Regions from separate parts of the Faecalibacterium intestinale genome, predicted to be linked through region 1. Evidence: predicted binding sites of a transcription regulator. Region 1 holds the regulator's gene; each other region holds the start of a gene.

Region 1 (11,420 bases):
GTGCTGGCTTCCAGCTATGTCTGGGGCATTGGGCAGGCACGCACATGGCTGCAGCAGGAGGGCAACAAAGACGGCAACTTCTTTACCGTGCTGGGCCGCGCTACCGATGCCATTGCCGCCGACATGAGCAAGTCTGCCAGCAACTTTGTACGGGACGCCGTTTCCGCCACCACGGTAGTGGCACTGGCTCCCCTGAGCGCCATCCTGCTGATTGTGCGCTGAACCTTTTAATCAGATAAAACGGTGCGTTTGGGTGCACCGTTTTGGATAGCTTTGTTTCAAAAGGAGTGTTATTATGGAAAAAATGATGATGCCCGCGTACTACAATGTACTGTCCACTGAGGAAATGACCTACACCGAAGGCGGCGCTACTGCCACCATGACCGAGGCTCTGCTGTGCTGGCTGATTCCTCCGTATGGCTGGTTCAGAGGCGTGACCGCTGTCCGCGACTACCGCCGTAAGAACCCCAACACTTGGACTGAGACCGGTCTGGATGCTCTGACTGCCGACATGAACAAGGGCGCTGCCAACGCCATCCGTGACATCGCCTGCACCGCTTACATGATCAGCTCCAGCGCTACCGGTGTCGGTCTGATCATCAATGCAGCAGTCATCCTGCTCTGATCCATCTTATCTCATAAGACCGGCTCGGAGTACACCAAAGAACAAAGCAAGCGGAGGCGCTGCCCGAAAGGGCAGCGCCTCCGCTGTTTTTGTGGTTTCAAACGCAAAAAACGGCGGCACGCTCCGATGGAACGCGCCGCCGTTTGGTATTTTATGCGTTGAACATATCTTTCAGCTTTTTGAAGAAGCCCTTACGCTTTTCGTAGTTTTCTTCTTTCAAAGTGCCCTCAAATTTTTTCAGGGCATCGCGCTGGGTCTTGTTCAGCTTTTTGGGGATCTCCACCTCGCACTTGACGTACATATCACCGCGGCCACGACCGTTCAGGTACTGGATACCCTTGCCGCGCAGGCGGAAGGTGGTGCCGCTCTGGGTGCCCTCGGGCACGGTGTACTCCACCTTGCCGTCAATGGAGGGTACGGTGACGCTGTCGCCCAGCACAGCCTGACTGTAAGTGATGGGCACGGTGACCCACACATCGTAGCCGTCGCGCTGGAACACCTCGCTGGGGCGCACACTGACCATGACGATGACATCACCGGCGGGGCCGCCGTTGGTACCGGCATCGCCCATGCCGCGCAGTGCAAAGCTCTGGTCGTCGTCGATGCCCATGGGGATGGACACCTCCAGCGTCTTTTTGGTGGCTACCTTGCCGCTGCCGTGGCAGACCTTGCAGGGGTTCTTTACCAGCTTGCCCTTGCCGCCGCAGCGGGAGCAGGGCTGCTGGGTCTGCATCACGCCAAAGGGGGTGCGCTGCTGGCGGATGACAAAGCCACGTCCGCCGCAGTCCGGGCAGGTCTCGGGGCTGCTGCCGGCGGCGCAGCCGGAGCCGTGGCACTCAGTACACTCCTGCTGACGGGTGATGGTAATGTTCTTCTTGCAGCCGTGCACGGCCTCGTCAAAGCTCAGGGTGATGCGCACCCGGATGTCCTGACCCTTGCGGGGGGCGTTGGGGTTAGCTTGACGGGACGAGCCGCCGAAGCCGCCAAAGCCGCCGCCGAAGATATCGCCAAAAATGTCGCCCAAGTCCACACCGTCGCCGCCAAAACCGCTGAAGCCGCCGGGGCCGCCGCCGTTCTGTGCTGCGTAGGTGGGGTCAACCCCGGCAAAGCCGTACTGGTCGTACAGCTGGCGTTTCTTCGGGTCCGAGAGCACCTCGTTTGCTTCGTTGATCTCCTTGAACTTTGCCTCGGCGTCCTTATCGCCGGGGTTATAGTCCGGGTGGTACTTCATGGCAAGCTTGCGGTATGCCTTTTTGATCTCGGCATCGCTTGCGCCCTTGGATACCCCCAGCACTTCGTAATAATCACGCTTTTCCTGTGCCATATCCACTCACCTCTCCGGGAACGCCCTCCCCGGGTAACGCCCCGGTCGGTTCCTCACTCTATAAACCAGCAAGAGCCGCCCCGGCCTAAACCGGAGCGGCTTTTGCTTTATTGCGCGTGTGCCCGCCGGTTTGGCCGGACACAGCGCTTTGTTTCAGACTTAGACTTCCTTGAAGTCGGCATCCACAACGCCGTCATCGTTGGGCTTTTCGTTGGTTGCGCCTGCGTCAGCACCGGGCTGTGCACCGGCGGCCTGCTGTGCGGCAGCGGCTGCCTGATACATCTTCTCGAACACCTGGCTCAGGGCTTCCTGCTTTGCCTTGATGTCGTCCACGTTGCCGGACTGGACAGCGGTCTTGAGGTCAGCAAGCTTTGCCTCGGCATCGCTCTTCACGTCTGCGGGCAGCTTGTCGCCGTTCTCTTTCAGCATCTTCTCGGTCTGGAACACCATCTGGTCGGCACCGTTGCGGATATCGACCTCTTCACGCTTCTTCTTATCGTCGGCAGCAAACTGCTCAGCTTCCTTCACAGCCTTGTCGATGTCCTCCTTGGACATATTGGTGGAAGCGGTGATGGTGATGTTCTGCTCCTTGCCGGTGCCCAGATCCTTGGCGCTGACCTTCACGATGCCGTTGGCATCGATATCGAAGGTAACTTCGATCTGAGGCACGCCACGGGGAGCCGGTGCAATGCCATCCAGATGGAACACACCCAGACTCTTGTTGTCGCGGGCAAACTCACGCTCGCCCTGCAGCACGTTGACCTCAACAGAGGGCTGGTTGTCGGCTGCGGTGGAGAACACCTGGCTCTTGTGGGTGGGGATGGTGGTGTTGCGGTCGATGATCTTGGTGCACACGCCGCCCAGCGTCTCAATGCCAAGGCTCAGCGGGGTGACATCCAGCAGCAGCAGACCCTTCTTCTCGCCGTTCAGAACGCCGCCCTGAATAGCAGCACCGACAGCCACGCACTCATCGGGGTTGATGCCCTTGAAGGGCTCGCAGTTCAGTTCCTTCTTCACTGCATCGTAGACAGCGGGGATACGGGTGGAACCACCGACCATCAGCACCTTCTTCAGGTCGGAAGCGCGCAGACCTGCATCCTGCAGAGCCTTGCGCACGGGGGTCATGGTGCGGTCGACCAGATCAGCGGTCAGCTCGTTGAACTTTGCGCGGGTCAGGGTCATATCCAAGTGCTTGGGGCCGGTAGCATCGGCGGTGATGAAGGGCAGGTTGATCTGGCTGCTCATTGCGCTGGACAGCTCGATCTTAGCCTTCTCGGCAGCTTCCTTCAAGCGCTGTGCAGCCATCTTGTCCTTGCGCAGGTCGATGCCGTTCTCGGTCTGGAAGGCGTCTGCCATCCAGTCGATGATGCGCTGGTCGAAGTCATCGCCGCCCAGATGGGTATCGCCGTTGGTGGCCAGAACCTCGGTAACACCGTCGCCCATCTCGATGATGGACACATCGAAGGTGCCGCCGCCCAGGTCGTAGACCATGATCTTCTGGTCGTCTTCCTTATCCACACCGTAAGCCAGAGCAGCTGCAGTGGGCTCGTTGATGATACGGCGGACATTCAGGCCGGCAATGGTGCCTGCGTCCTTGGTGGCCTGACGCTGGCTGTCATTGAAGTAGGCAGGCACAGTGATGACCGCCTCGGTGACGGTCTCGCCCAGATAAGCCTCGGCATCAGCCTTCAGCTTCTGCAGGATCATAGCGCTGACCTGCTGGGGAGTGTACTCCTTGCCGTTTAGGGTCACCTTGTGGTCGGTGCCCATCTGACGCTTGATGGAAGAAACGGTGTTGTCGGGGTTGGTGATAGCCTGACGCTTTGCAACCTGACCTACCAGACGGTCGCCGGTCTTGGTGAAGCCGACAACGGACGGGGTGGTGCGGGCACCCTCAGAGTTGGCGATGACAACAGGCTCGCCGCCCTCCATAACAGCCACGCAGCTGTTGGTAGTACCAAGGTCGATACCAATAATCTTACTCATAATGAAGTCTCCTCTCGAAAGAACAAATCTTGTTTATATGATGCTTATGATGATGTCAAGCGGATGTTATTGCAAACTCCCTTGCGGGAGGTTCGGCTTATTTATTCGGCCACCACAACGGTTGCATGGCGGATGATCTTGTCACCCAGCTTGTAACCCTTCTGGAAAACGGTGACCACCGTGCCGCTCTCCTGCCCGTCCGGGGCGGGGATCTGCTGCACAGCATTCATAAAGTTGGGGTCAAAGGGCTTGCCCAGCACCTCGATCTCCTCCACATGGAGGGCTTCCAGTGCCTTTGCCGCCTTATCCAGCGTCATGACCACGCCCTTTTTGTAGTTCTCATCGGTGGTGGGGGCGTTGGCTGCCATATCCAGCGTATCCAGAATGGGGATGATCTTTTCCACTGCGTGGGAAACACCGTCGCCAAACTTCTGGTCGGCCTCGCGGGTGGAGCGCTTGCGGTAGTTGTCGTACTCGGCAGCCATGCGCAGCAGCTGATCCTTGGCCTGTGCGGCGTTCTTTTCCGCTGCATCCAGCTTAGCCTTAACGGCTTCCATCTCCCGGGCCTTCTTGTTGAACCAGCCGCCGTCCTTCTTCTTGTCCTCTTCGGCGGCAGCTTCGGCAGCAGCCTGTTCGGGCGCTGCGGCAGCGGTCTTTTCCTCGGGGGCAGTTTCCGGCTGCTCGGTCTCGGGCACCGTGTTCTTTGCTTCTTCGCTCATTCCAGATCCTCCTTATAGATCACAGTCCGCCGTGGTACGGCAGCCTGCGGGGTGTCTTTTCGTTTACCGCTCATGCCCTCGCCCAGCTGGTCTGCAAACTCGTGCAACAGGGGCATCAGCTTCTGGAAGGGCATCCGGGTGGGGCCGATCAGGGCAATGGAGCCCCACAGCCCGCCGCCTACCAGATACCGGTCGCTCACGATGCACAGCCCGGGGATCTGCGGTTCCAGATCCTCGCCCAGCAGCACGCTTTCGCTGCGGTTTTCCGGGGGTGCGATCAGGCTTGCGGCCTGTTCCTCGTCGTTCAGCAGGGTAAGGATATCACCCACCCTGCCGTCCAGCTGCGGCCAGTCCAGCAGGTACTGCTCGCCGCCCAGAAATACGTGGGGCTTTACGCTGTCCTGCAAAATTGCGGCTGCGGCGCTGACCACCGGCACAAGCTCCGGTGCGATCTGGCTGCACAGCTCGCTGAGCATCCGGGTGGAAAGATCCACCGGTGCCACAAAGGTAAGGTTGCGGTTGAGCAGCGCCGCAAGGGCGGCTGCATTTTCCCGGGAAAGCCCGGTGCGTACCCGCGCCACCCGGGTGCGGACGTAACCGGCGGTGGTCACAGCCAGCACAGCGGCTGCGCTGCGGCCCACCTGCACCACCTCGTAATGGGCGATGCACAGATCCTCGGCGCAGGGGGTGCTGACGGCGGCGGTGCAGCCGCTGATGGCGGCCAGCGCCTTGGCAGCGCCCTGTGCCAGCTTTTCCGGCTCGTGGTCAAGGCTGGCGAACACCGCATCCACCCGGGCGCGGGTAACGCGGTCCAGCGGCTGATCGTCGGTAAGCAGATTATCCAGATAATACCGGTAGCCCTTGGCGCTGGGCACACGCCCTGCGCTGGTGTGGGGCTGCTCCAGCAAGCCCAGCTTTGTCAGCGCCGCCATCTCGTTGCGCAGCGTTGCGCTGGACACTGCCATATCAAAGTAGTTTGCCAGCACGCTGCTGCCCACCGGCTCGCCCTCAAGGCCATACAGCGCCACGATCGCCTGCAAGACCCGTTGCTTGCGTGCATCCATCGTCATAGCGCCTGCCTCCTTTTTGTATCGCTTTTGTTTGTTTAGCACTCCTTGTTCCTGAGTGCTAAGACCATTATAATCGTTTTTGCCCTGCTGTCAAGCCCTTTGCAAAAATGTTTATAAAGATTCATAATTCTGTCATAAAGGGGGGTGTGAACTCCCTCAGTCAAAGCCTGCGGCTTTGCCAGCTCCCTCTGGGAGGGAGCCTCTGGCGCGCCCGCAAGCTTTGCACTTTAGCCGGAAACTGTACCGCTATGCCAAAGACCCCATCCCAGAGGGGGCTGGCATCGCGCAGCGATGACTGGGGGAGTTTGTTTCCCACGACCCCAACCCGTGAAAATGGGGTACAGAAACGCCCGCAGGCGTTTCTGTACCCCGAAATATAAAATGTTTTCCGCTGATGATGGCCAGAGCGCAGCGGAGGCCATTCAAAATCGTCCCGCCTTATTCCTCCATCTGCTTTGCCAGAAAGGCCGCTGCCACCGCCACTGCCTTGCACTGGGCGTCCTCCGGGCAGGCGGCGCGGTCCTCGGTCAACAGACCCACCGCGCCGGTCACGTCCCCGCCCGCCAGCACCGGCGCGGCGCATAGCAGCACCCGGGGTGCGCCCTCGCAGGGCAGCAGGGTCTTTTCCGGGTTGCCGGGGCTCTGGTAGGGCTTGCGGGCTTCCATCAGCTTTTCCAGCGGCTGGCTTATGCTGCGGTCTGCCAGCTCCCGCCGCCCGCTGCCGCTGACCGCCAGAATGCGGTCCCTGTCGCACACAAAGGCGGTCAGCGCAAACTGGCGGCTGAGCACCTCTGCCAGCTGAGCGGCAAGGGTGTTCACCTCGCCCATGGGCGAGTACTTTTTAAAGATCACTTCCCCGTCGCCGGTGGTAAAGATCTCCAGCGGGTCGCCCCGCCGGATGCGCTGGGTGCGGCGGATCTCCTTGGGGATCACCACCCTGCCAAGCTCGTCGATGCGGCGCACGATACCGGTTGCTTTCATTTATAGTGTCCTCCTTTTGGTTTCCTTTGTATGTAGTATCTGTCAGCGGCGGCAAATTATACCGGCAGCGCATTTTTTGCTTTGCCCGCCGCATTGCGTTCCGGGCGGGGTTCTGCTACAATAAATAGGAATAAACCCAAAGAAAGCAGGTGTCCGCATGGCACACATCCTTATTCTGGGCGGCGGTGCCGCCGGACTGGCCGCTGCGCTGGCGGCTGCACAGGCCGCACCCGCTGCCCGCGTCACGGTGCTGGAGCGCAACCCCAAGGTGGGCAAAAAGCTGCTGGCTACCGGCAACGGCCGCTGCAATCTGGACAACACCGCCATCGCGCCGGAGAAATATTTCACCGCCGACCCCGCCGCGCTGCGGCCTTTGCTGGCGGCGGTGGATGCCGCCGCGCCGCTGGCGTGGTTCGAGCAGCTGGGGCTGTACACCCGCACCGATGAAGCCGGGCGGGTGTACCCCTATTCCAATCAGGCCGCCGACGTGCTGGCGCTGCTGGAGCTGCATTTGCAGCGGCACAAGGTACAGCTGCGCACCGGCTGCACGGTAAGCACCCTGCGGCAGAGCAAGGGCGGCTACGCCGTACAATTTGCAAACCCCGAGGGCGATATGGAAAGCCTGCGGGCAGATGCCGTTATCTGCGCCATGGGCGGTGCTGCCGGGCCGCAGTTCGGCACGGACGGCTTCGGCACCCGCTTTGCCGCCGCCTGCGGCGGGCAGATGCGCCCGCTCTACCCCTGCCTGACCGCCCTGCAATGCGCAAAGCCGAACAAGAGCCTTGCGGGCATCCGCGCCAAGGCCGCTGCCCGCCTGCTGGACGGCGACCGGGTATTGGCTGAAGAAATGGGCGAAGTGCAGTTTACCGACTACGGGCTTTCCGGCATCTGCATCATGCAGCTGTCCGGCCTGCTTGCCCCCGGGCGCAGCCCGAAGCACCCGGCAGTGGAGCTTGATCTCTTCCCCGCTGTGCCGGAGACAGAGCTTGCCGCCCTGTTTGCGGCGCGTGTACCGCTGCTTGCCGAGGACACGGCGGCGGCGTTCTGGCTGGGGCTTTTGCACGGCAAGCTTGGCCGCGCCCTCTGGGCTGCCGCCGCCCTGCCGGATACTGCCCCCCACGCCCTGCCCGCAGGCAGCTGGCAGAAGCTTGCCCACACCGCCAAGCACTGGCGGTTCGAGGGGCTTACCCCCTGCGGCTGGCGGCAGGCGCAGACCACCGGCGGCGGGCTTGCTCTGACCGAGGTAGAGTCCACCTTCCAGTTCAGGGGCTGTCCGGCGCTGTACTTCGTGGGGGAAACGTTGGACTGCGCCGGAAGCTGCGGCGGCTTCAACCTGCACTGGGCGTTCGGCAGCGGCCTTGCCGCCGGGCGAGACGCCGCAAAGCACCTTTGCAGCCGAAAACGGTAACAAAAAAGGCTCCTGAAGCGCCAGCTGGCGCTTCAGGAGCCCTTTTTATTTTTACTCGCCCTTGGAAAGCAGCTTTGCACGCTCCAGTGCGGGGCGCAGTGCCAGATACAGCACCACGGCGCAGGCAGTGGAAGCCACACTGTTCACAAAGGTGACGCCGCCGGCGATCTTGGTCAGCGCCTGTGCCACGGTGTACTCCTGCCCAAAGATGTACACGTTGCGGAAGTAGCCAAGGAAGGGGTCGGTGAACACGTTCAAAAGCAGGCCGGAACCCGCAGAGACGATCACCTTGACCAGATACCCGGCGCTGTGACGATCCTGATCCCGCAGCTTGAACACCTTATGTGCCACGGCACCGCAGGTGATGCCGATGATAAACTTGAGCACAAAGGTGGTAATGGCGTAGCCCGGGTCACCGGCAAGGATATCTGCCAGCGCCAGACCGATGGCACCCGCCAGACCGCCGGATACACCGTCCAGCAGCAGCGCCGTCAGGGCAGTAAAGGTGTTGCCCAGATGGAACGAGGAGCCGCCGTAGAACGGGATGCGGAAGAACAGGTAGGCCACTAAGCTCAGCGCAGCCATCACGCCGGTAAGCGCCAGCTCGTGCACCGTAAAGCGGCGCTTGTACAGCACACTGAAAAACAGGATCAGGATAACGACGACTGCCAGCAGCAGCCACATTGCAGTAGTAGACATGATACTTTCCCTCCAATCGCGCCGATAACCCCACAAAACCACTTGACATTTGGTTGTTCGGCGGGTATGCTCCTATTATACGCAGAACTGACCCTATGAAAATACCCAGAACAAAGTTTTTTTATGGGGTCAGTTTGACGCAATGTCCAGACAGGAGGGACATTCTATGGTACATCTGACCACGGCACTGGACCCGGCTTCGGCGGTGCCGCTGTACGAGCAGCTCTACCGCAGCCTTGCCGCCGAGATGCGGGCAGGCACCCTGACGGCGGGCACCCGGATGCCCGGCAAGCGGCGGCTGGCGGCGGAGCTGTCGGTCTCAGTGAACACGGTGGACACCGCCTACCAGATGCTGGCAGCCGAGGGCTACCTGACTGCCCGGGAGCGCAGCGGCTTCACGGTGCAGGAGTATCTTGCCCTGCCGCAGGGGACGCAGCCGCCCACCGCACCCTCTGCACCGGCGGCAGCGCCCCCCGCCGATGCTGCCCCGCCGGTGCAGTTCGATCTATCCACCCGGGGCGTGGACCCGGGGCTGTTCCCCTTCCGCACATGGGCACGGCTGCAAAAGGAGCTGCTTTACTCCGCGCCGGAACTGCTCACCCCCGGGGATGCCCGGGGCGATGCCGCCCTGCGGCAGGCGCTGGCAGGGTATCTGGCCGAGTACCGGGGCGTGCAGTGCGACCCGGAACAGCTGGTGGTGGGCGCAGGGCTGGAATATCTGCTGGGACTGCTGGCCCCGCTGCTGCCCGGCCCCGCCGCCGTGGAGACCCCCGGCTACCCCCGCGCCCGGCAGGTGCTGGAAAACAACGGTGTGCCCTGCCGCTGTCTGCCGGTGGACGCGGACGGGCTGTCGCTGACCGCCCTTTCCGCCAGCGATGCGGCAGTGTGCTATGTCACCCCCAGCCACCAGTTTCCCACCGGGGTCACCATGCCCGCCGGACGCCGGGCAGAATTGCTGCACTGGGCAGCCCGCGCCCCGGGGCGGCGGTACATCATTGAGGACGACTACGACTCCGAGTTCCGTTTTGACACCCGCCCGCTGCCCAGCTTGCAGGGCATGGCGGGCGCAGACGGCCCGGTGGTGTACCTGTCCACCTGCTCCCGCAGCCTTGCCCCGGGCATCCGCATTGCCTACATGGTACTGCCCCGGCAGCTGCTGGGCGCGTGGCAGGAAAAATACGAGCTCTACTCCGGCACGGTAGGGCGGTTTGAGCAGCAGACGCTGGCGCGCTTTATCACCGGGGGGTATTTCACCCGGCACTTGGCGCGGGAGCGCACCGCCTACAAAGCCCGCCGGGATGCGCTGGCGGCGGCGCTGCGCAGTTCCTTTGCACCGGAAGAGCTGACCCTTGCGGGGCTGCACACCGGTCTGCACCTGTTGGCACAGCTGAAAGACCCGCCGCCGGACGCCGCCCTGCGGGCGGCTGCCCGGCAGTACGGGGTGCGCTGTTCCCTGCTGAGCGACTACGACCTGACCGGCACGGCACACTCTGCCGCCGGGACGCTGGTGCTGGGTTACGGCTCACTGCCGGACGCGGACTGCGCCGCCGCCGGGGAGAGGTTAAAAAAGCTCTGCACCGCCGCCCGGGAAGCATCGGACACCGTATAGTGCCCGCCCGCCCACTCCCCGGGCAGGGCATCGGCGGTGATGTCCACCGGCTCGGCGCTGGTGGCTAAAAATTCCAGCGTGCGTTCCAGTGTAGCAAGGTCTACGGCGGTCAGGCTGGTCAGCAGGCTGCTGCTCACCTCCCGCAGACCCTGCGGCAGGGTGGTGGGCAGCAGCTCCAGCGCCTGACGGAAAAACGCATCCCACACCGCCGCCCGGGCGGCGGCGCTGCGCCGGGGCGAAAGAGAAGTGTCAGCATCCAGCGCCGCTAAAAAGCTGTGGGCGTCGGCGGCAGAAATGCCCTGCACCCCGGTGCCCTTGCCGTACCGCGCCAGCTGCTCCGGGGTGAGCGCCCCGGTAAAACCCACCCGCACTGCGCCGTACCGCGCCGCAAGCTTTGTCAGCACCGCCGGGGCGATGGCAAGATAGTCGGTATCCTCCGGCAGGGCGAACACCTCGCCCAGCGCTTCCCGGCAGCGGGCAGGGCCTGCGGCGGCGTAACAGTCCGAAAGGGGGACATTTTTGCCCCCAAAGGGCACTTCCAGCGCGGCGGGCACCGCCAGCAGATGGATGCAGTTCTGCCCGGCGTTCAGGTAGGCCAGCACAAAGCCCGGGGTCTCGTCTGCCACGCACAGCAGCACGGTGCACCGGTCGGTGGCTTTGGGCAGACGGATGGGCACCCCGCTCTGGCTTTTTGCGGCCTGCCGCAGACTGCTGCGCAGCTGAGCGCGGCTGAGCAGCACCGTGCCGCCCACCAGCGGCAGCAGCACCAGCAGGGCGGCGCACAGCGCCGCCCAGAAGGGACGCCAGCCGCTGCGTTTTGCGTGTTTCATGGCTCTTTCCTCCTTTTTGTGCATAAAGCATAGCCCACCGGGCGACCCTTTATGCAGAAAGGCAGGGATGCTGTATGGATCAAACAGAAAAAAACAACGAAAAAGACCGTGAGGAGCAGGAGGATTTCTGGCTGACACTGGAACCCCTTCCCGCACCCGACCCTGATAA
Region 2 (11,420 bases), on a different contig from region 1:
TTGTTCACATCGGTGTGCTCCGGGTGGTTGGGGTGCACGGCGTGGGCGTTGTCGGCGCTGACCATAAAGCTGGAAGCCACCGCACGGTGGAAGTCCTCGTCGCTGCCGCCAAGGCTCTGGGCAATGCGGTGCAGCACATCGTACAGGAAGGTGGAAGCTGCGCCCTGCTTGGTGCCGGAGCCGACTTCCTCGTTATCAAAGAAGGCTGCCACACCGATGGAGCGGGCGTTCTTGGCAGTCAGCAGACCTTTCAGGATGCCGTAGACACACTGCTGGTCGTCCAGACGGCCGCAGGAGATGAACTCCTCGTTGCAGCCCCAGACGGTGGCCTTTTCCCGCACATAGAGGAACAGGTCGCTGCCAAGGATCTGCTCCTCGGACACCTTCAGCTCCTCTGCGATCAGCTTTTTCAGCGCGCCCTCCTCGCAGGCACCGCCCAGCACGGGCAGCATATCCACCTGCTTGTTGAAGGAAGCCTTATCGTTGACCTCGCGGTTCATGTGGATGGCCACGCTGGGGATCATCAGCAGGTCGCGGTCCAGCGCCACCAGACGGGATACGATAGCGCCGTTCTCCTGCACCAATACACGGCCCGCCACAGACAGCGGACGATCCATCCATGTGGCGCAGATCATGCCGCCGTAGCCCTCGGTGTTCAGCTTGGTGTAGTTCTGCCCCATGTGGATCTCGGCGTTCTCCTTGATGCGGAAGCAGGGAGAATCCGTATGGGCGGCGGCAACGTTGAAGCTGTAATTTTCCAGCTGGTCGCCCATGCGGAAAGCGATGATGCTGGAACCGTTGCGGCAGACAAAATAGTCCTTGCCGGGTTCCAGCGCCCACTTGCGGCTTTCCAGCAGCTCGGCAAAGCCTGCCTTCAGCAGGATATCCCGCACAGCGGCGGTGGTGTGGTATGCGGTGGGGTTGCCGTCGATGAAGGACAGCATTTCACGGACTTCGGATGCGATCATAAAAATAAACCTCCTTGGGTGTATCTGAAAAGAGCCGGTCAGTGCTGACCGGCCCTTTTTATCGCAAGTCAAGAAATTAGTGCAACATTCAAACAGCATATTTGCGATATGCAATTCAACGCTGTTGCCGTTGCATTAAAAAGTTGAATTGCTATAAGCATATTCAGGTTACGTTTTGGCAGCGGTCTGCTCGCGCTTTGCAAGGGCGGGCAGAATGAATCCCAGCACGGTCAGCACCACGGGGGTGATGACGTTCAGTGCAAAGGTGAAGGGGTCCTTATCATACATACCCAGCACGCAACACACGGCGGTAACGGCAAAGCACCAGCCGCCGAAGAACTTGGCCACGGCCTGATTTTTGACAAAGCGGTACTCGGCAGGGATGGTATCGTAGGCGTTGCGCAGGGCGATGTAGGCGGCAAACACCCACAGGTAGCGCATGGGCATACACACAGAGTTCAGCTTGGTCAGCTGGCGCAGAACGGCGGCAGCACCGGGCACGAAGGACTGTGCCAGAATGATGGAGCCGGACAGCACAGCCACCATCTTGATGCCGTTGCTGTGCACGCCGTGGGCGTTGACCTTGTGCAGAGCCTGCGGGATGAACTGCTTGGTGTGCTCGTTATCCAGCAGCATACGCAGCGGTGCGTCGATGCTCAAGATCAGCACGGCGAGTTGGCTGATGACGTTGCACAGCGCGTAGATGATCATGAACAGATCGCCCACATGGTAGTACTGACCCAGCTTCTGGAAAGCCCAGTAGGAACTGTTGGCGACATAGGCGTTGAAGCTTTCGGCGCTGGCGTTGATGATGGCGGGGTCGAACATACGGCTCATGGCCAGCGTGCCCAGAATGGCGCAGGCGACCACCATGACGGCCAGCGTGATCATGCCGCGGGGGAAGCCCTTGCTGGGGTTTTCGACCTTATTGACGTAGGGAGAGATCTTTTCGCAGCCGCCCACGGCGAACACCAGAATGGACAGGGACGTGAAGTAGGTGACGTTAAAGTTGGGGATCAGGCTGCTGAAGCTCAGGTTGGCGTGGACGTACTCTGCCGTGGGGTTGATGGCCGGGGCAGCGAACATCATCACGATGTACAGCAGGGACATGACGAAGGTGCAGGTGCCTGCGGCAGTCAGCAACTTTTTCAGGGGGTTCAGACCCAGACTTGCAATGTAGCAGCCCAGCAGCAGGATGCAGAAGGTAGCCAGCTGGATGTAGCGGGTGGGGAAGGAATCGTAGGTCTCCGCGTTGCGGAAAACCGCCCAGCTCAGCGCCTTCAAAAAGCCGCTGCCCTTGCTGGCGATGTAGGTGATGTGGCACGCCCAGTAGGTCCAGCCGGCGTAGTAAGCCAGCTTGGCGTTGGTGGTCTGGTGCAGCCATGAACTGACACCGCCGCCCTCGTTTTTAAAAGCTGAGCCCAGCTCGCCCACCATCAGCGCATAGGGGATAAAGTAAAGGGCAAACATGAAGATCCAGCTGAAGATGACCTGCGGACCGTTAAAGTACACAAAGCCGTTGGTAATGTTGCCGAAGCCCCAGACCGTAGAAAAGGCCATGAAGGCAAGGGTAAGCCACGAGATCTTTGTGGCTTTTTCTTTGTTAGACATACGGATAATTCCTCTCTTTCTTCTCCACACAGGGCGGAAGTTCCTGTAAGAAGGCCGAGGTTCCGCATACATTTTGCAATTTTTACCAAAAATACAGCAACTCTCGACCAGTCACTTTGACAGTATAGCATAATTGCAGATTGTAGACAATCTGCAATTTCCATAAAATGATTGGTCAAAATTTAGACGTTCAGCCAAATTCCCCTTATTTTGCCGTGCCGTCTGCTGCCTGTCCAGCGCTGTTCGCGCTGCGCATCCGCTCCATAGGCTCCATGTAGTGGGCGTAGACGGCGCGGCAGGCAGCCTCGGTGTCGCCACTTGCCAGCGCCTCGTACAGCTTGGTGTGGATGCCGTTCTGCCGCTGCGCCAGCGTCTCGTGGTTAGAGCCGCTGCTCGCCCCAACGAGCAGGTTGCCGTAGTTCAGGTCGTCCCAGAATTTCAGCAGTCTGGGCAGCCCTGCCCGCTGCACGATGACCGCATGGAAGCGGTTGTCATTCTCCACGATCTGCGAAAGATCCCCCGGTCGGACATTGCGCATCTCCTCCAGTATCCCGCGCAGGGTGCGCAGATCCTCCTCCTGGAATTTGCAGTCAAAATAGCGCAGCGCCGTCATTTCCAGATTTGCCCGCAGCAGATAGATCTCGTAGGCGTCCTCCGGTTTCACCCGGCGCACAGAGCACCCCACATTGCGCGAATACTCGACCATGCCCTCCTGTTCCAACTGCCGCAGCGCTTCCCGGATGGGTGCCCGGCTGGAGCCGAACTCCTCGGCAAGCCGCTGCTCAGCCAGCTTTGTGCCCGGCTGCAGCTCCCCGGTAAGGATCTTGCTCCTGATGGCAGAGGTGATACTTTCCCGTAAAGTCTGAAAGGCAAATTCGCCCATGACTTTTATCCCCCTTTTTTACTTTTATACGTTCTTTTTTGCCGCACGCAGTCCGCAGCCGCTGCCAGTGCAGCCGCAGGCCTGTATTGCGTGCGCCTTATAAGGATACCACGAAACGGTGGAAAAATAAAGTTTTCTGGCAAAAACAGGTACTTTCTCCCCTCTCCGTCATCGAAAGCCTGTACACAAAAAATGCCCCCGGAGGGCTTGTTGCTGCTCTCCGGGGGCATCCTATGTACGTTATGCCTTGGCGCACACGGCCGGCATTTACTCGATCTCGATCAGGTTCGGGTTCTCAGGCAGAGCCTTCGTCTGCTGAGGAGCGGGCAGCTGGATGTGCAGGACACCATCCTCGAACTTTGCGTGGATATCCTCCTTCTTCACTTCGCCCACATAGAAGCTGCGGGCGCAGCTGCCGGAGAAGGTCTCGCGCCGCACATAACGGCCCTTGTTGTCCTTTTCATCGTTAGAGTGGCTGCGCACTGCCTGAATGGTCAGGTAGCCGTCGTTCAGATCCATCTGAACGTCCTCCTTCTTGCAGCCCGGCAGGTCGACGTCTACTTCGTAGCCGTTGTCCGTCTGCTTGACATCGGTCTTCATCATGTTTGCGCCGCGCTTACCAAAGGTGTCGCGGGCTTCGCGGTTCATCACACGCTCCAGTGCACCCTCGTTCCAGAACGGATCAAAGAGATCATCGAACAGGTTCTCATGAAAAACAGTCGGCATAAACATAAAACATACCTCCAATCCCGGCGTTCGGGTCGGGTATAAAATTACATTTTGAAGCTCTTTGCAAAGGGCTTTCCGGGGAGCCTTGCGGCTCTCCTTTTGCCCTTCCTCCTGAGCACGCCACTGTTATAACACGATTTTTTAGCACTGTCAAGTGTAGAGTGCTAAAATTCATAAAAGAATAATACTTTTGTCACAGCTTCTGCGATTTTATCAAAAATACTGCGCAGCAGCGCGTTTATCATACCGCAAGTAGAACAAGCGTTCCTTGGATATACCCCGCAAAACACGCAACACCTGTGCTTGCAGCAATGCAGACGCCCCACAAGACCCATGCGGCAAGCTTTTTGCCGGTCAGCCTGTAAACGGCGTTCCAATACTCCATGTTGCACCATACAAGCGCCGCCGAGAACAAGACCGAGAGCCACTGCGCACGGAAGGACAGCTCCATGCTGATAAGCAGATAGTTCGTCAACGTATAAAACAGGCTTCTGCCCACGATTTCCGGCACACTTGAATGCTTTTGCTGCATATCGGTCACCCGTCTTTCCGTTCAAACCCCAGATACCGCGTGCCCTGAAAGCTCAGCTTTCCGGTGTCGCCTTCTACAAGCATTCCGTAGTCCGAACCATCTACTTCAAGTTCCATGCGGTCACCGCTTTCCACCTGAAAGGTCACATAATAGGTCGTGAACGTATGCGCCATCGTATTGTCCGTATGATGGCGGGAAACGTTCATCCGCTTGGCCACCACAGTAGCCGGAACGGTAAGGCGCGGGGACGCATTATTTTTGCTCCATGTGCGCAGATTGCTCACCACGGTAAACAGGATCATGCCCAGCACCACCAGAAACACCAGCGGGAACAGGATGCTGAAAAGCGCGTCAAACCCACTATAAAACATTTTACCCCTCCAAAATTTCTTCCAGCAGCTGCTTTACGTCCTCCAGAAAGGCATCTTCGCCGAGGGTGTTCACCTTAAAGAACACCGCCTGACTGCCGCCCGCCGCAATGGCCGACAGCCGGATGGGCTCGTCCCCGTTCTGGAACAGGGTCAGCGTCAGGCTAAGGCGGTTGCCGCCCACCATGCTGTACCGCTCAAACACCCGCACGCTGCACCGGGCGCTGCCCTCCTTGAAATCGCTGCCGGCTTCCAGCTCTGCCGACCAGCTGCTGTCCGGGATGGCGTGTTCCAGCTTGCGGAGCAGGGTATCGAAGTTCTGGTTGCGGATGGTCTTTTCAAAAATAGCCATAGCTTCCTCCTTTTGCAAAATGCAGTCCCTTTACTCTGAATACGAATGAGAGCGGGCAGCAATTGCAGCGCCCGCCCTTATTTTGCTGCGGTCAAGCTTTCTTTTTTCGCAGCTTGGGTGCGGTGGCGTTGTAGCTCATGTCCAACACCAGACGGAGCTTATCCTCCGGGGCGCTGCCGTCCAGCGCGGCGGTGATCCAGTTTTCCTTGTTCATGTGGTAGGCAGGGTAAAAGCCCGGCTCTGCCCGCAGAGAACCGATGAGGATGGGGTCACACTTTAGGTTCACGATATCCACCGGCTGCTGTCCGGGCAGACCCAGTTTGCTTCTGGGCACGGTGGTGACCAGCGCAAACCACTTACGGTTTGCCGCATGACGGAACACCGCCGACTCCGGGGTGTCCATCCACGGATAGTCTGGCTCAACGCTGTAAGTATCAAAAATGAGCTGTTCCAAGCCTTTGCGGTCCATGGGTTCTCCCCCTTTACGGCTGCTGTGCCAGCAGCTGCGCCAGCACATCCTCCGGGCGGGGGGTGTGGTTTTTGTATTTTGCCCGCAGCGGGGCGGCGGCGTTGTCCATGATGTAAGGCACGCCCACCACGTCCAGCATAGTCTCGTCGTTGTAGTTATCGCCAAAGGCCATCACCTGTGCAGGGTCGATGCCAAGGGTGCGGCACACGCACTGCACCCCAATGCCCTTGTTGGCAAAGGTGGTATCGATCCAATACGGGCCCGCCACGGCGCAGTTAGCCTGTTTCCAGCGGGGCACAAAGCGCTCCACATAGTTCTCCACGCCCTCATGCAGGTACACCGACACCTTGGTGATGTCCTCCGGCACCTCGGCGGGGCTGTGGATGATCTGGTAGTGGTTGCCCACAAACTGCACCCGCTGCAGCATCCCAAGGCCGCGCTCCATCAGGTAGGCAGTGTTCTGGCCGGAGAGCATCACCTCGCCCCGCCCCTCGCTGCGCGTCCACATATCGTTGGCAATTTCCTCTGCCAGCGCCCGGGGCATAGGGTTTTTAGCGATGCACTGTTCTTCCTGAAAAATAGTGCCGCCGTTTTCACAGATAAACACGCAGCAGTCCGCCACCGGTGCAAAGAGCTTGCGCAGGCTGGTATACTGCCGCCCGGAGGCCGGGCAGAACCATATCCCCCGCTGATGCAGCGCCCGGATCTGGTCGAATATCTCGCCCTCCAGTTCCTTTTTACCGTATTGCAGCAGCGTACCGTCAATGTCGCTGCAAACCAGTCTGATGTCCATGGCTGTCGTTCCCTTTCCGTTTTTTCTTATTTTACCACGGTTTTCCGCTGCGGAAAAGCCCCGGTCGCGGCTTTTGCATCCTTTCCCTGTGCCGCTCAGCGCTTGGGCTGATAGTGCATACTGGATACATTGTAAATCGTGACAAAGGCCTTGGGGTCCTCGCGGTTGATGAAGTTCATCAGCTTCTGATACTCGTTTTTGTCCACGATGGTAATGATCTCGTTGTGCTTTTCAAAGTTGTATGCACCGATAGCCTCGTACATGGTGGCACCGCTGTGCAGGTCGTTGATGATGAACTGCCGCAGCGCCTCTTCCTTCTCGGTAATGATGCACACCCGGCGCTTGATGCTGTTGTCGAAGATGAAATGATCCAGCACGATGCCGTTGAAGTAAGTACCAAGAATGCTCAGCACAACGGTCTTTTTATCGTAGACAAGGGCGGCAGAAAGCGCCACGCACATTCCCGAAAGGGACATGGCCTTGCCCAGTTCCATGTGCAGATACTTATTCATGATCTTTGCCACGATATCCAGCCCGCCTGAGGATGCGTTGCGGTTGAACAGGATGCTCAGACCCACGCTGACCACCAGAATATAACACAGCACATCCAGTTCCTGACTGCCTGTCATGGAGCCAAAATCCGGGAACAGCCGCTCAAAAAGCCCCAGAAATACCGGCAGCATCACGCTGGTATACACGGTTTTTGCGCCAAACTCCCTGCCGCAGGTGAAAAAGCCGATGATGAGCAGCACGGTATTCAGCACCATGGTAATGGCCGAAAGCGGCAGCGGCACAAAATTAGAAAGTACGATGCCAAGGCCGGAAATACTGCTGACAGATGTATGGCTGGGCGCCAGAAAAAAATAGACCGCCGCCGCAATGATAGCGATAGCTCCGGTCAGGATGGCCGTCTCCTTGGCAATTGCGGGGTAGTTCAGCTTCTTGTTTGTCATTGTTGCTCCTCCAAGCTTTTGTTTTCCGCCTTCAGTATACCATGCTTTGCGTTTATAGGAAAGCACCCCCGGCAAAAGACTAAAAAACGGGTCAGAAACACCTGTGGGTGTTTCTGACCCGTTTCCTAATATCTTATCGGTTCACGAAGTTCAGCACCAGAACCAACAGCAGCATATGCACAGGGTAAAAGGCGTAGCAGGCATACTGGAACGGCTTGCTGTGGTAGCCCTGCCGCCCGCGGTACAGCCAGATAGGCACCAGTGCCAGCAGCGCCAGCCCCTGCTGGCAAAGCTCAAAGTCCATGCCGAAGAGCTGGATGGGGTACATAAGCCCGCCCAGCAGTTCCACGTTGACCCAGTACAGCGCCGCCAGCTGCCCCAGCAGGCACCACCACTTGCGCCCATGGAAGAAGTAAAAGATGAACACGGTCAGCACACCGGCACCGTAGTAGTCCACCATGCCCAGCGTGCCCAGCACTGCGCCTGCCGCCACCACAAGGGCGGATACCAGCAGGTACATCCATGTTTTCTGCTTTTTGCGCACGGTTTCCATCAAATGGACGCCCAGAATGCCCAAAAGCAACGTCCAGATGACGTTCTGGTGCACCGGGTAGAACCATGTGCCACCGTACATCAGGTCGAAGGGGATCTCTGAAAGCAGGGCAAACAGCAGCAGACGCAAGGTGTATTTTTTCAGGTCGTGGGTGTGGAAGTAGCCCTCCACCGCCATAAAGGCAAAGATGGGAAAGGCCACCCGCCCCGCGCAGGTCAGCCATTCCTGCGCAGGCAGCAGGGTCGCCCACAGGTGGTCCATCAGCATCAGCGCCATGGCAAGGATATGAAGTGCCGCAGCGCTCAGGTCAAAGCGGGTCGCGGCAGTGGAATAGATCGTTTTGGTTGACATGATCATACCTCGTTTTTGTCGAAATTTGGTCGTTCTGTCTGGAATACGAACGAGCCCCGCAAAGAATTGCAGCCCCGGCAGCTTTTTCCGCCGGGGCTGGCTTGCTGCTTTATTTTTTCTGCTGCGAACACCCTAGCAGCAAAAAGGTAGCGCCAAGGCAGCGCCATACCACTGCCGTAGCGTGATCCCCTCCGGTAACAAAGTTCAGCGCCGCAGCAAGAAAAAACAGCAGCCCGATGAGATAAAACAGCTTATACCTTTTCATAGCTCATACCTCCGGTTTTGGTTTTCCACCGGCTATTTTGGATACGGCAAGCGCAGGGACGGCTGCCATTTTTTGTGTGCACAGGGGCGCAAAGCGCCCGCCCGGCACGCAGAAGGTGTGCGCCCGCAAAATCTGCGGGGGCAAAATCATGAAGGGTGGCTTGTCTGCCTGCCCATGGAGACGTAAGCACGGTAGCAGGAATGCGGGAAAAAGCAAGGGACGGTTTCGGCGAAAAAGCGTCTGGCGGTGGCGGAAAAGCCGAACGCAAGATTTTTTCATATTATGCTGGCTCGTAAGGTGAGCCGTACCGAAGCTTCCTTGCGGAAATGTGCAGCCTTATAGTTCATCTGCACCTGAACCGGCAGCCGTGCACCCGGCGCTTGCCGCACCCAAAATAGCCGGTAGAGTGCTCATTTAGTTTTTGGCGTTTTCCAGATAGGTCTCAAAGGCTTCGGCAAAGCTGGCGTTCACATCAAAGGGGACAGTGTAGTCCACCTTGGAGGTCACAAGGCAGAGGTCCAGCCGGTTGGAGGTCTCGTCTGCCTGCCGGTTCAGCTTGCTCAGCGCGGCATGGATGACCTTGCGGTCGTAGTTGATGGTGGTCACCCGCTTCACATCGCAGCAGTAGGAGATCTGGTTGCCCTCGGCGTTGAAGCGGTAGCCGGTGCCCCCGCCGGAGAGCAGCTGCTCGGAGCTACGCAGGTCGTTCATCCGCTTGAAGGTGCGGGCGATGCTCTGGCGCGCGGCATTCAGGCTGACCTCGCTGTCCATATCCATGTCCAGTGCATCCTTTGCCTTGCGGATTGCGGCAAACAGGCGGCTTTTTTCCTCCAGCAGATAGAGCATGAACCGGGCAATGTCGGTGATCTGCTCCGCATATTCGGTCTGTGCCACGTCCATAACGGTCTCGTCCTCAGCCTCGGGCATCACCTTATGGCGCAGATAGGTGTTGGCCACCTTGGTCACGTTGGCATCGCAATCCAGAATGCCCTGCGCCTCGTCCAGCAGAGACTGGAGCTTGTTCTGGTAGCGGAATGCTTCCTTCAGGTTCATAGTCGTTCCCTCCATCTTATTTTTTCTGCTTTCAGCTTACCACAGACCGCCCGCCTGCGCAAGCTTTCCGGTAAAACAGGCAAAGCGCCCGCCCCGGCTTTGACCGGAGCGGGCGCTTTGCATTAGCTGTGACACTTATTGGGATAAGAGATTGGCATTACTCAGCCGGCCACGCGCTCGGTTCGGCCTGCCTCCAGCATATAGCGCAGGAAGCCGGTCACGTCGGCGGGGTCGGTCACGGTGAGGTCAAAGCCCTTTTTGGGGGCAGTGTCCATCATCTGCAGCATGGAGCGTGCGGTAGCGTCCTGCTTCAGGTCGCAGGTCTTGCCGTTGTCCAGATGCAGCAGCACGCTGCCGTGGCTGGCAGAAAGCTGGCGCATGAAACGTTCCTTATCAAAATACTCGATACGAAGCATAGGAATACCTCCTTGATAAAATGGTTTATATTACACTTGCCGTCCGGCTGTAACTCCGTCAGACGGCGGGAGGATAGCGGTTTTGCCCGGCATGGGAATGCTTGCACAGCTTGCGTTCCCGCTGCCTTGGTGCTATACTGAGCTTGGAAGCTCTGATAGGATAATACCACAAAACAATCTTGAATCATAGAACAAAACCGCATAGTATATGCAACAAAATCGGCATTGATAAAAAACATTCAAAGTATTGCGGAAAGGAATTGGTGAATATGGCATATCAGACAAGCTGTGTCTCTTATACCAGCGGCCGGGTGGGGCTTTCCAGTGCTACTGCCGTGGTGGCCGATGCCGCCGGGCGGGAGCAGACCCAGCACGGCAGCCCGCTGTTCCCCATTGCCTGCTACGCCGAAGATCTTTCCTGCTACTCGGTGGCGTGGCACTGGCACGAGGAATTTGAGTTTATTCTGGCGGCGCTGGGACCCATTCATGTGGATGTGAACAAGACCCGGCTGACCCTGCAGACCGGGCAGGGCGTGTTTATCAACTCCGGGGCGCTGCACGCGGTAGAGCCTGCTGAGGGCAGGGCGCTGCTGCACTCCGGTGTATTTCAGCCCAGGCTTGTCGGCGGCATGGACACCGTGTTCTGGCAAAAACTCATCCGCCCGCTTTTGCAGCCGGGCACGCCGCCCTTCTTTTTGCTGGACGAGGCCGTGCCATGGCAGCGGCAGGTGCTGCTCTGCCTGCGGGAGGCGTGGAAGGGCGTGGCAGACGAGCCCTTTGACTACGAGAACCGGGTGCGGTACCACCTTACCGCCGCCCTGCGGCTGCTCATTACCCAATGCGTCAGCGGCAAGGTGAAGGTATCGGAGCAGGAACAGATTGCCTCGGAGCGGATGAAGCAGATGCTGCGCTATGTAGAGGAGCACTACGCCGAGGAACTGACCGTGGAAAAGCTGGCCGGATGCGTAGCCCTGAGCGAAAGTGCCTGTCTGCGCAGTTTCCGGCAGTTTCTGGGCATCACACCCATCCAGTACGTCAAGCAGTTCCGGGTGGAAAAAGCCGCCGAGCTGCTGCGCTCCACCCGGCTCAAGACCGGCGAGGTGGGGCTGGAATGCGGTTTTTCG
Region 3 (9,156 bases), on a different contig from region 1:
CGCCGACACGATATTTTCCCGGCCTACCCGCCCGATTAAGAAATCAGCCGCCCTCTGGAAAAATTCCTGTATCTCCTTTGGCGACTTCTTCTTGAAAAACTCTGGGCTGGCGGTAATCAGCGTATCGACAAACCGGGTGCTGTCTTTCCTTGTACGGCAACCGGCCTGTTCGATACGGTTTTGAATAAAATGATAGTACCTGCCCTCTGGCTTGATGATGTGGAAATTGTATTTGCTTCGGCTGGTATCAATGTCGGGGTTGCTGGCGTATTGCTCTTTCTGCCGTTCGTGATGGGCTTCCAGCGGTCTTGCCGGGTTGCCCTTGTGCTTTTCAAATCGCAAAATTGCGTGTTGTGCCATTCTGCTCCTTTCCCCATCCCTTTCCTATCCGGGGTTTTCCACAGGGAAAATCTCACAGGAATTAGCTCGGATAGGATTGGACTGGATAGAATATAAATCAATCTTTTTATCTTTGTATTTCTATATACCGTCCGGTTTTCGTACTTCCGGGGAGTGATTTCCATACTTCATGAGTGCGGTTTTCAGTCCTCCGGCGTTCCATAACCGGATTTCTTGAAGTCGGTGTTTGGAGCCGCTTCATAGGATTTTGGGTAAATACAGTTGGGTTTTCCACAGCCCTGCTTCTTAATCTCAATCAACTCCGCATACTGCAATTCCCGCAGGGTGTTGACGGCTTTCTGCCGCCCACAGTGGAGCAGGGCGACTACCTCACAGATTGGATAGTACAGGTAAATGCGCCCGTATTCGTCCGCCCAGCCGTTCTTGCGGGATAGCTCCGTCCGGCGCAGGATAAAGGCGTACAGAACCTTTGCTTCGTTGGACAGGGGTGTGAATGTGGGGGCTTCAAAAAGGAAATTGGGAAGCCGGGTAAAGCTGACCGCCTTTTCCGGCTGATGAATATAAATGGTGTTTGTCATGGTGTGTTTTGTGGACGGTTAGAAGCCTGTTTCCGGGGGCAGACGGTAGTTTCTATTGCCTGCCCCTGTTCTGTGCTTGCAAAGCCTTGAAAATCAAGGACTTTTCAGCCCCTAACTGTCCACAGTAGACCTCCTTTTCCGTTCACTTTCTGTTTTCTGCCGCCTGTGAACTCTGGCGGCGCAGTCGGGACAGTATTTCGCCCGGTTGGATTTAGGGACGAACACTCTGCCGCAGACCGCACAGCGTTTCAAGTCCTTATCCCGGAAAATCTCTGCTTCCAGCGTCCCGATTTGCGGTAAGACCGACCAGCGGAACCACTTACAGCAGACCGAGAAAGAAATGGTCTGGGGGCAGGTGTGGGTATCCCCATCGTCAAGGAGCATACAGTTCCCGTCCTCGCAGTTGCAGCACTCCCGGCGGATCAGGGCGTTTGCCTGTTTCCTCTGTGCCGGTGTCATGTGGTAAAGGGAACCGTCCTGCTTGCGCTCTATGGGCGGCAGTCGTTTATATGGGTTCTCTCTCATGTGTTTCCTCCATTTTGCTTTCCGTTGCCGTTCTCCCCGAAAAGGCTTCCTGCCCCATTCCTGCGGCGTGTTCCGGCGTTGGCACGCTCCCCACAGCTTCGGGACAAGTTGTCCCGAAGTGACCTCTGGACAAAGTGTCCAGAAGTTGGCTCCTTGCGGTGCTTCCCCTGCCGGGGTATTCCTTTTCGGACGGTCATTCATTTTTCAAGGTGCAGCTCATCGATGAACTACCACAAGTCTACACTTTTTCGACCGCCTGTGCCGTATATCCGAAAGGTAGGAAATCAGCCCGGAAAACTCCCTATTTCCACGCTCTCGGAATTGTGATATAATAAAAAAACAGAACGACAAAGCGGAAGTGATAAGGAGGAGATAAAATGTATATTAAAAAATATTGGTATAACTATATCGGTGGCACAGACGATAGCCTGACCTTGGTGGACTACCTCTATGACAAAGGCAAAACTGAAATACCTCTGAGTGAGATATTCAATGATACTGGCCTTAGCAAACTAAACTGGAATTTCCATATCTCACCCAATTTAGAATACATTGATTCGGAGGGCCAATGTCACGAATTTTATTATGCTATTGATTTGGCAACTGATTTGGCAGCACTTATTCTTGAGAGTAAGAAAAGTGGTGGGTTCAATATAAAAAATCTGTTTGATGGGGAAAAACGAGATAGGTTTGTAAAAATCATAACTACGCCAGAGGAGGATCAAGCAATGAATCGGGCTTTAGCAGAGTTCTGTGCTTCTCCGCTCGAATATGATCTTCATGAAATGGTAGATGATGAAGATATGCTGGAAATGGCGAAAGACTGCGAAAATATCCGTAAGGAATTGTGCGAATAACTTCCAAATTATCAAGCAGACAAGGAGGGAGTGCATGGAACTATCCATACAAGAACGATTGAAAGACCTGCGTGTGGAACGAGGGCTGACGCTGGAACAGCTTGCGGAGGAAACTCACCTTTCCAAATCTGCTTTAGGCAGTTATGAGGGAGACAATCTCAAAGACATCAGCCACCATGCCCTTATCCAGCTGGCAAAGGTTTATGAAGTGACCGTTGATTACCTGCTGGGACGCTCTAAAACAAAAAATCACCCAAACGCCGATCTTGCAGACCTGTGTTTGAGTGATGATATGATTGAGCTGCTGAAAAGCGGGCTGATGGACAATTCTCTCTTGTGTGAACTGGCGACACACCCGGATTTTCCCCGGCTCATGGCTGACCTTGAAATCTATGTGAACGGCGTGGCGGTGAAGCAGGTGCAGGCCGCAAACGCCATAGTAGATACCATGAGCGCAACGATTATGAAGCAGCACAATCCCGGCCTGACCGACCCGCAGTTAAGGCAGCTTATCGCCGCCCATATTGACGATGACAGCTTTTGTCGCTATGTGATACAGCAGGACATAAACAAGATAGCCCTCGACCTGCGGGAAACACATAAGGACGATTTTTTCAGCGTCCCGGAGGATAACCCACTGGAAGATTTTTTGCAGACCGCCGAGGAAACCGCCAAAGAGGGCAGCGACCCGGAGCAAGCGTCTTTGGCATTTATCTGTAAGCGGCTTAAATTGAATTTGAAGAAGTTGTCCGAGGAAGAAAAGAAGTGGCTGAAAAAGATTGCACAGAAGTCGGACTTGCTGAAAAATCCAAACCCGCAGCGGGGGAGGAAATAAAAGAAATATATTACGGGGGAAATACAGATGAGATTTTGGGGCAAAGACAGAAAACAGGATAACAGAAAAAATATTTGGATTGAGCATCTCAATATTGATACAGAAAATTGGTTTCAAGTGTTTTCAGCTTGCTTAGGTAAAATGATAGCAATACAGACTGCTTGTAGTGAGCAGGTGGTAAAGGGGCAGGACTGGAATGTTGATTTTTCAGAGGGCGTAATACTTTTTGGAAATCAAAAGTATCCGCTTCAATTCATCGGAAGCGAGGCAACATCAAGTAACACATGGCTGTGGGGGTGGGAAAATATCAATGGATTTTCCGAGAAAATTATTCAGGTAGCCACACACGCAAAAGTAGTGGGGGAACGCTGGAATTTAGAGCCACTAACGACAGCAGAATTTACATTGGACGATACATTCAACGGGCATAACCTGTCTATCGTAACTTGCGGCTTAGTTGATAAGTATTGTTATTACAGAGGTCCACATTCTGGTGGAGCAATTTTTGTTGCATTTTCAGGTGTTCCTGATAGTGTGTTTGCCTCCGTCGATGTTCAAAAATTCGTATCTATAACGACGCAATGTATTCAACAATTTCAAGTTGATCACAAAATTTTTGTGGAGGGATTTCTCTCGTGGAACAATACGAAATATGAATGGGACAATCAAACATTACTCGCTCATTTTCAGCAAGATTTGAAAATTGAGTTTGAACAAGTAAATGATTTTTGGCGTATTTGCGCTATGAATACCATTTTATCTGGAAAATAGCAAAGCCAGCCGAGCCAGTCAACGGTCAAGATGAACGGCACATTTTATGTGCCGCCGTTGACAGTCCCGCCCGTCTTTGCTGATGGGCAATCAAGGCGGGAAAGCCCTAAAATGGCTTCCCGCCCATTTCAATTTTTGCGGGAGTATGTCCACAAGTTCGAAACATTTTGTCCCGAAGTCCGGCATGGGAAGAAGGACGGGAGTTTTCATATACGCCCTGTCTGCTGAGGAAACCAGCCTTGCGCTTGCGGCTCCACGCCACGCAATCACAGCCCTGTTTTCCTGCCGTTTCAAATGCCCTTGCCCTCCCCGGCGGCAACGGCATTTTCGCAGCAACGCCGACAGAGCGTATAACACACTACACTTTGCAAGCAAAGTCGTGTGCCAAAGGGAAAGCCCCTTTGGAAACCCCGGACAACAAAACAGGCTGAATATCTCGCACTTCCCCGGTGCTTGATATTCAGCCTTTATTTGTTGTCAGCAGCCCCCGTTTCGTGGTCTGCGTGTAGTTCCTTGTAAACTGACCTAACTCATGCAACAAATAGTTTTTAAGCATTTCATGGGTTTTAGAACCGGCCTTTTCCTCATTCAGGGCAGCTTTTAATACTTCTGTAATATCCTTTCTTAAATCGGATTCTTCATTTAAATAGTGCACTGGCTGGATATTATGCCGCATTCCCCATTCTTTGCTAAACGCAATTCCATAGTCACCATACCAGTCCATGTGAACTTTTAGCTTTTTTAGACTGATATCACAAAAACATTTCATTGGATAGGCTAAAGATTTTACTCTTCTAAGATTTAAGTATCGTACATCTTCTTCACAATACCGTGGAGAAAGCATTTTATGTTCTAAGCATCCCAAAAGAAATCCGAAATCTGTCATAAAAGTAAACAATGTATCTGGATGAACCTTAGATGGAATATGTTTTGGGACTTTGTTTCTTTGCTCATTCGGGTTAATTTTGCCTAAGTTAAGCGTATCCTTCATTATAGTTGTCCTTTGCTGCCACTTTCCTAGTATCTATCACTTTATATCATCGATTCGATATACTCCCACTATCCATCCAGTGCTCGAAAGCTACGATACTGCTCGTCGATTTCCTTCATGTTGTAGTCCATCAGGCCGGGAATCCCCATTTCGCCGCCGCATTCGTTGCAGAAAGCAGCCGTGATCTCAAAAGTGTATTTCTTTTCCCGGATGGTCTGGTTGATTTTGATTTTCTTCAGGGTGTAGCTCGTTTCTCTGCGGCATTTTGTGCAGAAGTCTCTCTGGTTTTCCACAGCGGCACACTCCCTTCCGGTTTTACATTCTTTTTTATTATTGTATCCCTACCTTTGTTTTTCGTCAACAATAAAGCCGCTGACAGTCTGCCGCTCGCAGAATCCATCAGTGGGTTTCATGAGTCTTCAAATCCCCTAGACACAAAAATCGGCACCCGCTTTTCAGCGAGTGCCGATTTTGTTACCCTATAGTGCGCTTTGATTTTTGGCGTAAGTGGCGTAAGTTTGGCGTAAATCCGCTTTTGCACGCTCCAAAAATCAAGCATTCATGCGGTTTTCAGGCAGTTATTAGTACATACCGCCCATGTCACCGCCGGCAGGTGCGGCGGGAGCCGGGGGTTCCGGCAGGTCGGCAACCAGGCTCTCGGTGGTCAGCACCATCTCAGCAACGGAAGCTGCATTCTCCAGAGCGGAACGGGTGACCTTGGTCGGGTCCACGATGCCAGCGGCGATCATATCCTCGACAAAGACCTCGTTCTGGGCATCGAAGCCGTAGTTGGGCTTGTTGGCAGAAACGATCTTGTCGATGATGACGCTGCCCTCCAGACCGGCGTTCTTGGCGATCTGGCGCAGAGGAGCTTCCAGAGCCTTCAGCACGATCTTGGCACCGGTGCGCTCGTCGCCTTCCAGCGTGTCGCACAGAGCGCGCACAGCGGGGATGGCATTGATGGGAGCGGTACCGCCGCCGGCCACAACACCCTCCTGCACAGCTGCCTTGGTAGCGTTCAGAGCATCCTCGATGCGCAGCTTCTTGTCCTTCATCTCAACTTCGGTAGCAGCACCGACCTTGATGACAGCCACGCCGCCGGCCAGCTTAGCCAGACGCTCCTGCAGCTTCTCGCGGTCAAAGTCGCTGGTAGCGGCCTCGATCTGGCTGCGGATCTGGGCAATGCGGGCTGCAATAGCGTCCTTGTCGCCTGCGCCGCCCACGATGGTGGTGTTTTCCTTGGTCACCTTGACCTGACGGGCATGACCCAGCAGCTGGACGGTAGCGTCCTTCAGCTCATAGCCCAGATCAGAGGAGATCACGGTGCCGCCGGTCAGGGTAGCGATATCCTGCAGCATCTCCTTGCGGCGGTCGCCGAAGCCGGGAGCCTTGACAGCCACGACATTCAGGGTGCCGCGCAGACGGTTGACGATCAGGGTGGACAGAGCCTCGCCCTCGATATCCTCAGCTACGATCAGCAGCTTCATACCGTTCTGCATCACCTGCTCCAGCAGGGGAACCAGATCCTGAATGACGCTGATCTTCTTATCGGTGATCAGAATTGCAGCGTTGTCCAGATCGGCCACCATCTTGTCGGTATCAGTGACCATATAGGGGGTCAGGTAGCCGCGGTCGAACTGCATACCTTCCACGATCTCGTTGTAGGTCTCGGCGGTGGTCTTGTTCTCCTCGATGGTGATAACGCCGTCAGAGGTGACCTTCTCCATAGCCTCGGCGATCAAACGGCCGATCTCGGGGTCACCGGCAGAGATGGTGCCGACGCGGGCGATATCGTTGCTGTCCTTCACCTTCTGGCTGTGTGCCTTGATGGTCTCCACGGCGGTGGCAACGGCCTTGCTCATGCCGCGGCGGATATCCATGGGATTTGCACCGGCGGTAACGTTCTTCATGCCCTCATTGACCATAGCCTGTGCCAGCACGGTAGCGGTGGTAGTACCATCGCCTGCGGCATCGTTGGTCTTGGTTGCGACCTCACGCACCAGCTGTGCGCCCATGTTCTCGAACTCGTCCTTCAGCTCGATCTCTTTTGCGATGGTCACGCCATCGTTGGTGATGACCGGTGCGCCGAACTTTTTGCCCAGCACCACGTTGCGACCCTTGGGGCCGAGGGTGATCTTAACGGTGTTAGCCAGGGTATCAATACCGGCACACAGTGCCTTGCGAGCGTCCTCGCCCTGCTTGATCTGCTTTGCCATAATACATCGCTCCTTTATAATATAAGCTCAATTGAAAAGGGAAAATTCAGTTTTAGTCTTCCACAACAGCCAGAATGTCGCTCTGGCGCACGATGGTGCACTCTTCGCCGTCCACCTTGACCTCGGTGCCGGAGTACTTGCTGGTGAGGACCTTGTCGCCGACCTTGACGGTCATCTTGACTTCCTTACCGTCCACGACACCGCCGGGGCCCACCGCGATGACCTGTGCGACCTGCGGCTTCTCTTTTGCGCTGCCGGTCAGGATCAGGCCGCCCTTGGTGGTCTCCTCAACTTCAACAGTCTTAATGACAACACGGTCTGCAAGAGGAATGATCTTCATAATTCTTGCCCTCCAATTATATTGAATTTATTTGAAACTTTGTTGCGTCCTGCGAGGGCTTCGTGTGTGCTCCGCAGTAGTTTAGCACTCCTTTTCTCTGAGTGCTAAGTGTATTGTACTCATCTTGCCCTGAAAAATCAAGGGGTTTTGCGATTTTTCTTTGTTAAGAATTTATGACGCCCAAAAATCGTACTCTGGTTCTGCCTGAATGGAGTGGCTTGGTATCTTTCGGTGCAGGCTTTTCTGTATGCCATCTTTCCCACGCTTCTCGCCGTGCTGAAAAAGGCCGATGCCCGCAGACTGCGCTGCATTGCCGCAGCAATTTTCTGCGTACAGTGCCTTTTCTCCCTTGCGGTCTGGAACTGTAAAATATAACGGATTTCAGTGTTGCATATAGTGTGCAAAACAGGCACTTTTTTGACTTAGCTACGTCAATATTGTTTGTTGAGTAGACATTTCTGCACTCAAATTTGTTCGGAGAAGTTGCTCGACGGTGGCGTATAAAGCTCACTTATTGCCATATGTCGCTACATACCCACTTTTCCGGGCATAAAAAAGAAGCCGCCGATTATTGACTAATCGACGACCTCAAAGTACATCAGAGCGTAAAATATTCACTTTTTTTCCTTATAAGTGATTAAGCTCACTTATTTCAGTTTGTAATGATTTTCAGTGATTATAATCACTTATTTTTACCAAATGATAGCATCACCCAAAACTCCGGGTGGCGTAAAAAGCTCACTTTTTCTAAGTGAACAAAATCACTTATTTCCAATAGCCATAAGTGAGCTTAATCACTTATTTTTTACGTTCATAGGTGCAAAAGTGATTTTATTTACTTGTTGAGTAGACTTGTCTGTATAGCTCCTGCCCACCCGGTCACCTTCCACCTTGCTGCCTTGCAAGCATCCTGGATTCTGACCCGATTGGCTGCCTTTTGCCGACTTCGCCACACACCCCTCACAGCGCCCCACTGTCGCGTTTAATTGGCGAGGCCGAGGAACTTTCCGCAGCGGACAATTCTTCGCCACACAGGGGCTTTGTGGGGCTTGGATTTTCGTCCAGAGCTTTCCCGTTTTCCACCAAAAACGGAATGTCCAGATCGAAACTCACAAGTTGCTGTCTGGGGACGCTTTTCCCCTCCAGACGATATGTATTGTTCCGGTTCCACCGCATGTCCCGGTAGATCATCCGCACCAACGCCACGCACTTGACCTCGCAGCTGTTGCTCACAGTCAGCTTCGGTGTCTTATGAGCTCCTGCATCCTCAGCCGTACAGTTCTGCACAGCTACCTGTTTTGCCTCTCGGTTGTACAGAAAGCGATAGTGGGTTGGCCAGCCTAATGCTTCCAACGTGCTGCGGAAGATTGTGATCCTTCCATCCTCGACATTAAAAGTCAGACCCAGCATCCGCTGGTTCCATATTCTTTCGTTCACTACTCTCCCCTCCTTAAAAATGGGCGCACTTCCCCCTTGGAATCCTGGTGGCCGTTTTAATCAAGCCCGGTGTCGGGGACGGTCTTACCCGTCAGCATCCCCACTGATACATAGCCATCCATTTGCTTAACTTCAGATTCTTTCAGATGTTCTTCTACAGGTACGCCAAAAGTACCTGCAATATCATCTGGGTAAAATCCCTTTCTGGTATTTGCAGGCTTTGTCTCTTGCGCATTTTTCTGGTCT

What was found. Region 1 encodes HrcA, which represses chaperone genes, less so after heat shock. Its sites were predicted from a motif close to TGTTAGCACTCNNNNNNNNNGAGTGCTAACA; they were not measured.
Positions count from the first base shown of each region.
Region 2: a site for HrcA is predicted at 4,331-4,361, ahead of WMO20_RS02835 (Hsp20/alpha crystallin family protein). Genes of this name have one in related genera too.
Region 3: a site for HrcA is predicted at 7,553-7,583, ahead of WMO20_RS05650 (co-chaperone GroES). Genes of this name have one in related genera too.

Region 1 covers NZ_JBBMEN010000018.1:19,148-30,567, reverse strand. Annotated here, with positions in the region: gene WMO20_RS11065 (hypothetical protein) at 1-222, shown strand, start outside; gene WMO20_RS11060 (hypothetical protein) at 296-625, shown strand; gene dnaJ (molecular chaperone DnaJ) at 777-1,949, opposite strand; gene dnaK (molecular chaperone DnaK) at 2,109-3,935, opposite strand; gene WMO20_RS11045 (nucleotide exchange factor GrpE) at 4,037-4,654, opposite strand; gene hrcA (heat-inducible transcriptional repressor HrcA) at 4,651-5,724, opposite strand; gene WMO20_RS11035 (stage V sporulation T C-terminal domain-containing protein) at 6,163-6,705, opposite strand; gene WMO20_RS11030 (aminoacetone oxidase family FAD-binding enzyme) at 6,863-8,113, shown strand; gene WMO20_RS11025 (ECF transporter S component) at 8,165-8,812, opposite strand; gene pdxR (MocR-like pyridoxine biosynthesis transcription factor PdxR) at 8,979-10,421, shown strand; gene WMO20_RS11015 (hypothetical protein) at 10,328-11,251, opposite strand; gene WMO20_RS11010 (hypothetical protein) at 11,326-11,420, shown strand, end outside.
Region 2 covers NZ_JBBMEN010000002.1:198,742-210,161, forward strand. Annotated here, with positions in the region: gene WMO20_RS02820 (M18 family aminopeptidase) at 1-968, opposite strand, end outside; gene WMO20_RS02825 (APC family permease) at 1,137-2,579, opposite strand; gene WMO20_RS02830 (GntR family transcriptional regulator) at 2,785-3,462, opposite strand; gene WMO20_RS02835 (Hsp20/alpha crystallin family protein) at 3,730-4,194, opposite strand; gene WMO20_RS02840 (hypothetical protein) at 4,433-4,723, opposite strand; gene WMO20_RS02845 (DUF2500 domain-containing protein) at 4,729-5,094, opposite strand; gene WMO20_RS02850 (DUF6054 family protein) at 5,096-5,443, opposite strand; gene WMO20_RS02855 (MmcQ/YjbR family DNA-binding protein) at 5,535-5,912, opposite strand; gene WMO20_RS02860 (HAD hydrolase family protein) at 5,926-6,705, opposite strand; gene WMO20_RS02865 (YitT family protein) at 6,801-7,658, opposite strand; gene WMO20_RS02870 (TraX family protein) at 7,792-8,562, opposite strand; gene WMO20_RS02875 (hypothetical protein) at 8,672-8,827, opposite strand; gene WMO20_RS02880 (hypothetical protein) at 9,242-9,880, opposite strand; gene WMO20_RS02885 (hypothetical protein) at 10,042-10,296, opposite strand; gene WMO20_RS02890 (AraC family transcriptional regulator) at 10,566-11,420, shown strand, end outside.
Region 3 covers NZ_JBBMEN010000005.1:7,697-16,852, forward strand. Annotated here, with positions in the region: gene mobV (MobV family relaxase) at 1-360, opposite strand, end outside; gene WMO20_RS05610 (replication initiator protein A) at 543-938, opposite strand; gene WMO20_RS05615 (cysteine-rich VLP domain-containing protein) at 1,050-1,463, opposite strand; gene WMO20_RS05620 (imm68 putative immunity domain-containing protein) at 1,841-2,320, shown strand; gene WMO20_RS05625 (helix-turn-helix domain-containing protein) at 2,355-3,155, shown strand; gene WMO20_RS05630 (DUF6882 domain-containing protein) at 3,183-3,926, shown strand; gene WMO20_RS05635 (abortive infection system antitoxin AbiGi family protein) at 4,387-4,917, opposite strand; gene WMO20_RS05640 (hypothetical protein) at 4,986-5,210, opposite strand; gene groL (chaperonin GroEL) at 5,499-7,133, opposite strand; gene WMO20_RS05650 (co-chaperone GroES) at 7,186-7,473, opposite strand; gene WMO20_RS05655 (hypothetical protein) at 8,434-8,910, opposite strand; gene WMO20_RS05660 (hypothetical protein) at 8,967-9,156, opposite strand, start outside.